DNA from 3 places in the Ureibacillus sp. FSL W8-0352 genome. Region 3 is predicted to be linked to each of the others. Evidence: riboswitches for the same ligand, from Rfam matches in the RefSeq annotation. Region 3 holds a riboswitch; each other region holds the start of a gene.

Region 1 (3,286 bases), 1.0 Mb from region 3:
AATCCACTAATACTTCTGTCATTACAAGTTAGTTTTGTTCTATTTTCAAATATTTTCTTATTTGCTAGGATAATATACATAATAATACTTTAGAAATGAGGAGCTTTGCGATGATTTATCCTTATAAAGATAAAGAACCTAATATCGATCCTTCTGTATTTATAGCAGACCATGTAACGATTACTGGAGATGTTACAATTGGCGAAGATACGTCAATTTGGTTTGGAACTGTGATTCGCGGAGATGTTGCACCAACGATTATTGGAAAACGTTGTAGCATCCAAGATTTAAGTTGTTTACATCAAAGTCCCAATAACCCTCTAATCATAGAGGATGAAGTCATCGTTGGTCATCAGGCTACTTTACACAGTTGTATTGTACGTAAACGCGCTTTAATTGGCATGGGATCCATCATATTAGATGGTGCTGAAATCGGTGAAGGAGCACTCGTTGCAGCTGGAAGTTTAGTACCTCCTGGTAAAAAAATCCCTCCAAATTCTGTCGCTATGGGCAATCCTGCTAAAGTCGTCCGTCAAGTAACAGAAGAAGATCGTAAAGATATGGATCGCATTATTCAAGAATATGTTGAAAAAGGGAAATATTATCAGTCATTAAAGAAATAAAATTCAAGTTATTATATTTATACAATATTAAATTTACATTGAAAAATAAAAATGCAGGCGTTCATATTTGCCTGCATTTTTATAAAATAATTATAATCCTGCCTTCTCTCTTAATAATTGGGCCACATCTGTTCTTTCCCATGGCAAATCGATATCCGTGCGACCAAAATGACCATATGCAGCAGTTTGTTTATAAATTGGACGACGCAAATCTAGCATTTTAATGATACCCGCAGGTCGTAAATCAAATAGTTCTTTGATCCACTCAACTAATTTGCTCTCACTTACTTTACCTGTTCCAAAAGTATCAATTGAAATGGATACAGGACGTGCAACACCAATTGCATAAGCTAATTGAACTTCTACTCGATCAGCAAGACCAGATGCTACGATGTTTTTTGCTACATAACGCGCAGCATAGGCAGCAGAACGGTCCACTTTTGTAGGGTCTTTTCCAGAAAATGCTCCTCCACCATGACGAGCATATCCACCATAAGTATCCACAATAATTTTGCGTCCAGTTAGACCCGCATCTCCTTTTGGTCCACCAATTACGAAGCGGCCAGTTGGGTTAATGAAGTATTTAGTATCGTCATCAATCAACTCTATTGGAACAATTTCCTTAATAACTTTTTCCATCATATCTACTTTAATTTGATCAAGAGTAACTCCTTCATCATGCTGAGTAGAAATGACGATTGTATCAATGCGACGAGGTACATTATTTTCATCATATTCTACAGTAACTTGTGTTTTACCATCTGGTCGTAAATACGGAATCTCTTTTGATTTCCGAACTTCTGATAATCTTCTTGCAAGTCGATGAGCTAAACTAATCGGTAGAGGCATCAGTTCTGGAGTTTCATTGCAAGCAAATCCAAACATTAATCCTTGGTCTCCAGCACCAATCGCTTCGATATCCTCATCAGTCATATATCCTTCTCGTGCTTCTAAGGCTTGGTCTACACCTTCTGCAATATCTGGTGATTGTTCACCGATTGCAGTGAGCACCGCCAAGTTTTCTGCATCAAATCCAAATTTCCCACGCGTATATCCAATTTCTGCGACAGTGTCCCGAACAATACTTTGAATATCGACATAAGTTGTCGTAGTAATTTCTCCGGTTACAAGCACTAATCCAGTTGTAACAATTGTTTCACAAGCAACCCTTGCATTTGGATCTTCTTCTAGTATCGCATCCAATATTGCATCGGATATTTGGTCACAAATTTTATCTGGATGACCTTCTGTTACGCTTTCTGATGTAAACAGTCGACGATTTGACATTAAATTTCCTCCTAAATTTACGAGACGAATCTCTGCTATGATACGGTACTCATTATCCATTTTGCCTTAGCAACATTCGCCCGTAAGGAACAGTGCGAAGATGATGAAAGGCTTTAAGAAATTTTTATCTTTTTATAGGTTTTATAGGTTGAATGAGTACGACATTTGTGCTTGAATAAAAAAAGTTCCTATCCACATGCATGAGGAAAGGAACTAAACATTCTACCTTTCACTCTTATCGTTCAAGGGAACCCCTTGCATCAGGTTAGCACCACGCATTATTATAGTAATGCAGGTTGCCGGGTTTCATAGGGCCTTAACCCTCCACCAGCTCTGGATAAGAGTATCCGTTCAACCAACATGTTACGTAATATACTATACAATGTCAAATATTTTTTCCTTTTTCTCAAATTTGACATAACCCGGTATTCTATAATTTACTTATAAGTAGGTACTCTTGTTACAAGCAAAAAATTTTCATAAATAATTTTAAGAATTAGTATAGATTATTTCATCTAATGTGTTATACTAATTTCTGTATTATATAACCAACAATTAATTTTCCTAAAAATAAAAAAAGGATGGTATTTAATCGATGAATTCAGTAGAAATTGCAAATGAGCTGAAGGAATTATTAAAAGGTGGAAATATAAACACTCAATTGTCAGTGCCTCAATTAGTTGAAAAGGCGGTAACTCGTGGAGAAGCCAAATTAACAATTGATGGTGCAATTGTTGCTGAGACAGGTAAATATACAGGCCGTTCTCCAAAAGATAAATTTATTGTCGAAGAAGAAAGCATTAAAGATAAAATTGATTGGGGTAGTGTAAATCAGCCAATCTCTGCTGAAGTGTTTGATAACTTGTATATAAAAGTATTAAATTACTTAAAAGAAAAAGACGAGTTATTTGTATTTAAAGGCTTTGCTGGAGCAGATAAAGAATCTCAATTATCTATTCAAGTAGTAAATGAATATGCTTGGCACAATCTTTTCTGTCATCAATTATTCATCCGTCCAACAAAAGAAGAATTAGCTTCTCATACAGCTGATTTCACAATTATTTCTGCACCTGGTTTCAAAGCGAATCCAGCTGTTGACGGAACAAACTCTGAAGCATTTATTATCGTATCATTCGAAAAGAAAATTATTTTAATCGGTGGTACGGAATATGCTGGTGAAATGAAAAAATCTATTTTCAGTATCATGAACTACTTGTTACCTGAAAAAGGAATTCTTTCAATGCATTGCTCTGCTAACGTTGGAGAAGATGGTGACGTAGCGTTATTCTTTGGTTTATCTGGTACTGGAAAAACAACTCTTTCTGCTGACAGTGATCGTAAATTAATCGGTGATGATGAACATGGTTGGTCTGACA
Region 2 (3,286 bases), 1.5 Mb from region 3:
CCCCGGGTAAGTACATGCACTTTCACACCATCTATCCGCCTCATTTACTCGATATGACCTTCGACAGAAAGAGCTTTGTTTTGTTTTGCAAACTCACTCAATCATACCTAGCCTTATATGAGGTTCGTGTTCCTCGGACCGGTGTTTTGCCTCCAGCTTCCTTCAGATTCCGCGTCACCACGGACACCCTTGCTCTTGGCTAACCTCTACTTCTGTCTTCGGGGTTCGGGACTTACACCCTATAGTTCATGTACATGCCGGGCGCACAAAAACTGCAGGAATCCTTTTATTTCGAATTCCTGCAGTTATTTTAAATATGATACTCGATTGAATCGTCCACATAATGCCAATCGTAAGGCGTTTCTTGGTAAACGTAGTAGTTCAGCCAGTTGTAGAACAATAAGTGGGCATGGGCGCGCCAAGTATTTTTTGGCTGCTTTGTTGGATCATTATTAGGGAAATAATTTGCCGGTATGTCTATAGGTAAACCTTTCTTTACGTCACGCTCGTATTCTTCCGCAAGCGTTGTTGCGTCATATTCCAAGTGGCCAGTGATCATAATGTGTTTGTTGTCTTTGGATTGGATGATAAAAGGTCCGACCTCTTCCGAATAGCTCAACAATTGCAAATCAGGATGCTGTTCTATTTCTTCGATGGAAACGGAAGTGTAACGGGAATGCGGTGCCACAAATTCATCGTTGAACCCTCGAACCAAATCATTCGTCAAATCCGTAATGGTATGCGCAAATATACCGGAACATTTTTTCGGCAACTCGAATTTTCCGATTCCGAAGTGGTAATATAGAGCGGCTTGTGCAGCCCAACAGATATAAATGATTGAAGTCACATTCTCTTTCGCCCAGTCCAAAATTTCAGTCAACTCTTTCCAATAATGGACTTCTTCAAATTCCATCCGTTCAACCGGCGCCCCGGTGATGACCATTCCGTCAAAGCGGCGGTGCTTGATTTTATCAAAAGTTTTATAGAATGTTTCCAAATGGCTTTTGGATACATTTTTAGGTTCATACGTGGCTGTATTTAAAAACGTTACATTGGTTTGCAGCGGCGTGTTCCCGAGCAATCGCAGCAACTGTAATTCCGCTTTTTCTTTTTCAGGCATCAAATTCAACACCAAAATGTTCAATGGACGTATGTCCTGTGATAATGCGCGGTCCTCTTCCATGACGAAAATCTTTTCGTTTCTCAATATTTCTCCAGCAGGTAAATTTTTCGGAATATTAATAGGCATTCCTCTTGTCCCCCATTCTAAAATATCTTAATAAAAAAACCCTGCTCATTCCAGAAAAGAGAATGAGAGGGTACAAAATTTCCTTGCACGCACTCTCTTATCTCCCAAGGCTGAGCCTTGCTGGAATTAGCACCTTTCTAACATCCGTTAGAGGTTGCTGAAGTTTCATTGGGCCAAGTCCCTCCACTTCTCTTGATAAGAAAGTTTTGAATCCTTATAAAATTAAGATAATCCTAACACATTTAATAGGGATTTGCAATATTAGGTTATTTTATTTTACTCTGCATTTTTGTTAGCCATTCCGAGCTCTCTTTCTCATTCAATTCTTGTTCTAATTGTTGATCCCAACTATTAAATAATGTATTCCATACGCGGATAAATAATTCCTTGTTTTCAGCGTTCCAAATAATGAATTCGATACAAGGGACATCATTTACTTGAGTATTTTCCATTGATAGTATGGATTTGATTTCTTGATGATCTTCTTCCAGTTCCGTCGCTTGCATGTTTTGTATTGCTTTCATCATAAAAGGTGCACTTACTGGCCCCTCTTCATTACGTATATAACGATAGATTTGTTCCGGAAAATCATCAAAGTCTAATACTTCCTCAATATCGCCTTCTACGATTTGATGATGTACAGGGCTATATAGTAGCTCTATTACTACGGGTTCTAATTCCTCTTCAAATACTCCTAGAGAAAATTGTTTCATTCCTTTTTCGGTAAGTTGATAATAGTTATTTTCCCGTATCAACAACCCATTTTTTTGCATTTTCCGTAATAAATCTTCTATAAATAGTGGCTCTACCAGTAAAATTTCACTGAGCTGTTCAGCCCTTTCGAAAGTTGATTTTTGGCAAGAGAAAAGTAAGATTTTCATTAATATATCCATCGTCCTCTTTCGAACTGGCTGATAAGTGATTTCATACGTATGCATCGGAATACACCAAATATCGGTATGAATGATTAAACCAGATTTTTCTTTTTCAAGCTTTTTTATTAATTGTTGCTGTATTTGATGGAGTTCCATGTTTATGTTAAGAACGTCTCCTTTGTTATTTTTCGAATACCTTGTTGTTTTTCCACTACTTCATATAGATATTGATACATTTCTTTAGTGTTCTTTGCTTTTGGTCGATTCATGAACATTTCTGAGCTGCCAATAATCATCAGTAATTCTCTTGCTCTCGATAATGCAACGTTTAACCGGCGGTAATCTTTTGCAAAACCGATTTCTCCATGTGGATTGTTTCGAACCATACTTAGTAGTATAACGTCCATTTCCATACCCTGGAATTTATCGACAGAGCCTGTCCGAATATGTAAATGGGACAAATTCAACTCTTCTATTAACAAATTAACTCGATTTACTTGCTCTCGATAGAAACTAATCACACCAACGGATTTTAAAGCATCATTTTCAAGTAAGCCTTGTTCTTTTGATTTTGCAGTTGCTTCGTTTAAATCGATTAATAGTTTCCGTATTGTTTCTAGTTCGGAAGAGTTAAATAAACTAGCGCCTTCCTTCATTCTTTCTTCAAAGTAATGTGGCTCGTTTGGTAGATCGAACCATAATAAATGTTCATGGCGTTTTACATAATTTCCATTTAATTTATGATCTCTTGCTTCATCAGAATTATCTAAACCACAATGTAAGGACTCGTTGCCGGTCCTATAAAATGGAGTGATGGTTTGCATAATCTTTTCATGCATTCTGTATTGAATTCCTAGCATTTTCTTATTTGTGCTAGGTAAATTTTTATATAGGCGTTCAAATAATGATTCTTCCAAAAGCTTCTCGAGTTCCCTTTTTTCTTCAAAAGTGTCGCTTTCTTTCATAACTACTTCCAATGTTTCTTCAAATGTATCGTCACCGATTAATGGTGGCAACTGATGGTGGTCGCCGACAAGAATAATTTTTTTCCCTTTTAACATTGGAAGTAATAATTCAGGCGGTGTTGCTTTTGATACTTCATCAATAATGACGACATCAAAAATAGGATAATTGTCCATAAAATCTTTATTTGCGGAAGCAA
Region 3 (3,286 bases):
ATTAATTTTATATATCGAAAATGGGGTGTCTAGAATTGAGAACGATTGGTTCTACCAAAATGACAGATCAGCCTATTTATTAATGTGAATTGTATTCGAATGGGAATACAACTCACATCGTATTAAATTATTTTTGCTACAAATGAGTAGCCTTTCGATTAAACGCCTTTGAGAAAAATTTGAATTATCTACTGCAAATGAGCAGCCTTACTCAATCAATTATTTTAAGAAACTTTGAATAATTGGATCAGCTGCGAATGAGCAGCACTTTCCTATTAAATTTTCACTGCAAATGAGCATTTTATCTTTTGGACCATAGAGGATTTTAATGTTGCACATGAGCAACCTCTTCTCTTAATGACTATTATGGGGAGCGTTTAATGCTTTATTTTTTAACAGCCGCAAATGAGCAGCTATTATTAGCGATTCAATAGCGGTTCTTAGAGGGCTTGAACGAATGATTAAGCCTTATTTACACTAAATTCTGCCTCAGCTTTTGCTAAAGCTTGATCTAAATCTGCAATAATGTCATCTACATTTTCTAAGCCGATGGATAAGCGAATGAGTTCTTCCCCTACTCCAGCAATTTTTAATTCCTCAGCAGATAATTGTTGGTGAGTTGTTGATGCAGGATGAATAATGAGCGATCTTGCATCTCCAACATTCGCTACGTGAGAGAATAATTTCACGTTGTCAATTACCACTCGACCTGCTTCACGACCACCTTTAATTCCGAATGTTACCATTGATCCGTAACCGTTTTTTAAATATTTCTTCGCAAGGTGGTGAGATGGGAAGTTTTCATCCCCTGGATAATTCACATATTCTACGTATGGATGGTTTTTCAAGAATTCCACAATTCTTTCTGCGTTTTCACCGTGTCTCACGTAGCGAAGGTGAAGAGTTTCCAATCCTTGCAGGAAGCTAAATGCTGCATCTGGACCTAAAGTTGGACCTAAGTCACGTAATAATTGAACACGTAATTTTGTTGCAAAAGCAGCTCCTGCTGTATCGATGCCGTAACGAATTCCGTGATATGTGAGATCGGGCTCAGTGAATCCTGGGAATCGACCTTGTGTCCAGTCAAATTTACCCCCATCTACAACAATTCCTCCGATTGTTGTACCGTGTCCCCCAATCCATTTTGTTGCCGAGTGTATTACGACGTCTGCTCCAAATTCAATTGGGGTGCATCCATATGGAGATGGGAACGTATTGTCAATAATTAATGGTATGCCATTATCGTGAGCGATCTTTGCCACCGCTTCAATATCTAAAATATTTAAACTAGGGTTTCCTACCGTTTCAGCAAAAATCGCTTTTGTTTTGTCCGTAATCGCTTTGCGGAAGTTTTCTGGATCTCTTTCATCTACAAATTTTGTAGTAATTCCCCAGCGCGGCAATGTGTTTGCAAATAAGTTGTATGTTCCACCATATAAGGAACCAGCTGAAACAATTTCATCTCCTGCATTAGCGATGTTTAAAATGGAAAATGCAATCGCCGCCTGACCGGAAGATAAAGCAACAGCTGCAGTACCACCTTCTAGTAAAGCAACACGCTTTTCAAATACATCTACAGTTGGATTCATAATGCGAGAATAAATATTACCCACTTCTTCAAGAGCGAATAATTTGCGCGCATGTTCTGTGTCTTTGAATGCATATGCTGTTGTGCGATAAATAGGAACAGCAATAGCACCTGTAGTAGGGTCAGGTTGTTGGCCACCGTGAAGTAATAACGTTTCTGGCTTGAATTCGGACATCGTTTTCTCCTCCTAAATAAATAATTGATGGATTTCTTGAGGAGGCATTGAAGTAAAACAAAAACCCTCTTCTTATATAAGAAGAGGGTGTTGTATGCACGTACATTTCCTCCTCTTATCTTTCAGATCAATATGATCTGTAGGATTTAGCACCTTTGCAATTTTCTTGCCGGTTGCCGGGCATCATAGGGCCTAGTCCCTCCGCCTCTCTTGATAAGAGTATTGATTTGATTTCCATCGTTGGATTAACTATAAAACATAGTATGCCACTCTGTCAACTAATTTTTTAAAAAATTTGAAACTATTTTTTATTTTATTGAGTATAATATATTAAAATGCACTTTTCTATAAAGGAGTCCAATAGAATGATAACTGCAGTGATTACATTTCTTATTGTCGGCTATTTTATTGGATGTATTCATGGGTCAAATGCAGCACAATTACTTTCCGGTGTGAATTTAAAAGAAGCTGGACTCGGCAATGCAGGAGCTTCCAACGCTACCCTTACGCTGGGCTGGAAATACGGCATACTTGTTGGATTCATTGATATCGGAAAAGGAGTTTTTGCGATTATCTTAACAAGATATTTTTTAGATCACTATACACTATTTGAAACTGAACAAATCTCAATATTGCTCTATTTGACAGGTGCCGCAGTAATTCTAGGTCATAATTTTCCCATTCATATGCATTTCAGAGGCGGTAAAGGAACTGCTTCCCTCATCGGAATTTTCCTTGCAATCAATTGGAAATTTGGTCTACTTTCTATGATAGCTCTTGTCATAGTTTCCTTATTATCCAACTATTTAATTATCGGTGTATTCTTTTTGTATATCGTTTTTGCTATAAACTCTTTGCTGTTTGAACCAACTATTTGGCCATTTATCATCGTAATATTGCTGTTATTGGTTGCAACGATTTTACATTTAGAAAACATTAAACGCATTAAACTCGGGACAGAACCAACCATCAACGCAGCTTTTAAAAGAGAGAAAGATGAAACCGCATAAAAAAATCTCCCGTAAAGGTAATACACCTAACAACTACGGGAGGTTCTTTTTATTTCATTCATCGATATGAGAATTATCACGATATATTTCTTTTCCCTTAAAATAAGTTAACACGACTTTCGCTTCACTTATCTCACTAGGAGGTATTTTAAAGATATTTTTATCTAATATGATAAAGTCTGCTTGTTTCCCCACACGAATCTTCCCAATCCATTCTTCTTTTCCTATTTGTCTTGCCGCATAGATGGTGTAACTACGAAGCATTTGTTTCAACGTAGCACTTTCTTTTGGCCATAATGGTTTAAGATTTTTTTCTTCTTTTGCATGAAGTCTAGTCATTCCCGTTTCAATTCCGTATAGTGGATTCAACTCGCCAAAAGGATAATTACTCGAAGATGCAACTGGTAATCCCCGCTCAAAATAGCTTTTCATTCGATGCAAATCTTTTAATTCTTCCACCTTTTCTTTAACTCCCATTGTGTGATAAAAGAGAGATGGCTGAACAGATGGAAT

Evidence for each region. A riboswitch is a leader RNA that binds a small molecule or an ion and turns the genes downstream of it on or off. The one in region 3 is predicted to bind S-adenosylmethionine.
Region 1: another riboswitch for S-adenosylmethionine. It lies ahead of metK (methionine adenosyltransferase); the one in region 3 lies ahead of NST98_RS11670 (O-acetylhomoserine aminocarboxypropyltransferase/cysteine synthase family protein).
Region 2: another riboswitch for S-adenosylmethionine. It lies ahead of metA (homoserine O-acetyltransferase MetA); the one in region 3 lies ahead of NST98_RS11670 (O-acetylhomoserine aminocarboxypropyltransferase/cysteine synthase family protein).

The regions. Positions count from the first base shown of each region.
Region 1 is NZ_JBBOQT010000001.1:1,299,063-1,302,348, forward strand. Features, by position in the region: gene NST98_RS06575 (gamma carbonic anhydrase) at 111-623, shown strand; gene metK (methionine adenosyltransferase) at 714-1,910, opposite strand; SAM riboswitch class I at 2,143-2,254, opposite strand; gene pckA (phosphoenolpyruvate carboxykinase (ATP)) at 2,506-3,286, shown strand, end outside.
Region 2 is NZ_JBBOQT010000001.1:755,415-758,700, reverse strand. Features, by position in the region: gene metA (homoserine O-acetyltransferase MetA) at 311-1,249, opposite strand; SAM riboswitch class I at 1,344-1,451, opposite strand; gene NST98_RS03830 (hypothetical protein) at 1,516-2,280, opposite strand; gene NST98_RS03825 (DEAD/DEAH box helicase) at 2,283-3,286, opposite strand, start outside.
Region 3 is NZ_JBBOQT010000001.1:2,304,530-2,307,815, forward strand. Features, by position in the region: gene NST98_RS11670 (O-acetylhomoserine aminocarboxypropyltransferase/cysteine synthase family protein) at 462-1,763, opposite strand; SAM riboswitch class I at 1,876-1,983, opposite strand; gene NST98_RS11675 (glycerol-3-phosphate acyltransferase) at 2,129-2,773, shown strand; gene NST98_RS11680 (amidohydrolase) at 2,828-3,286, opposite strand, start outside.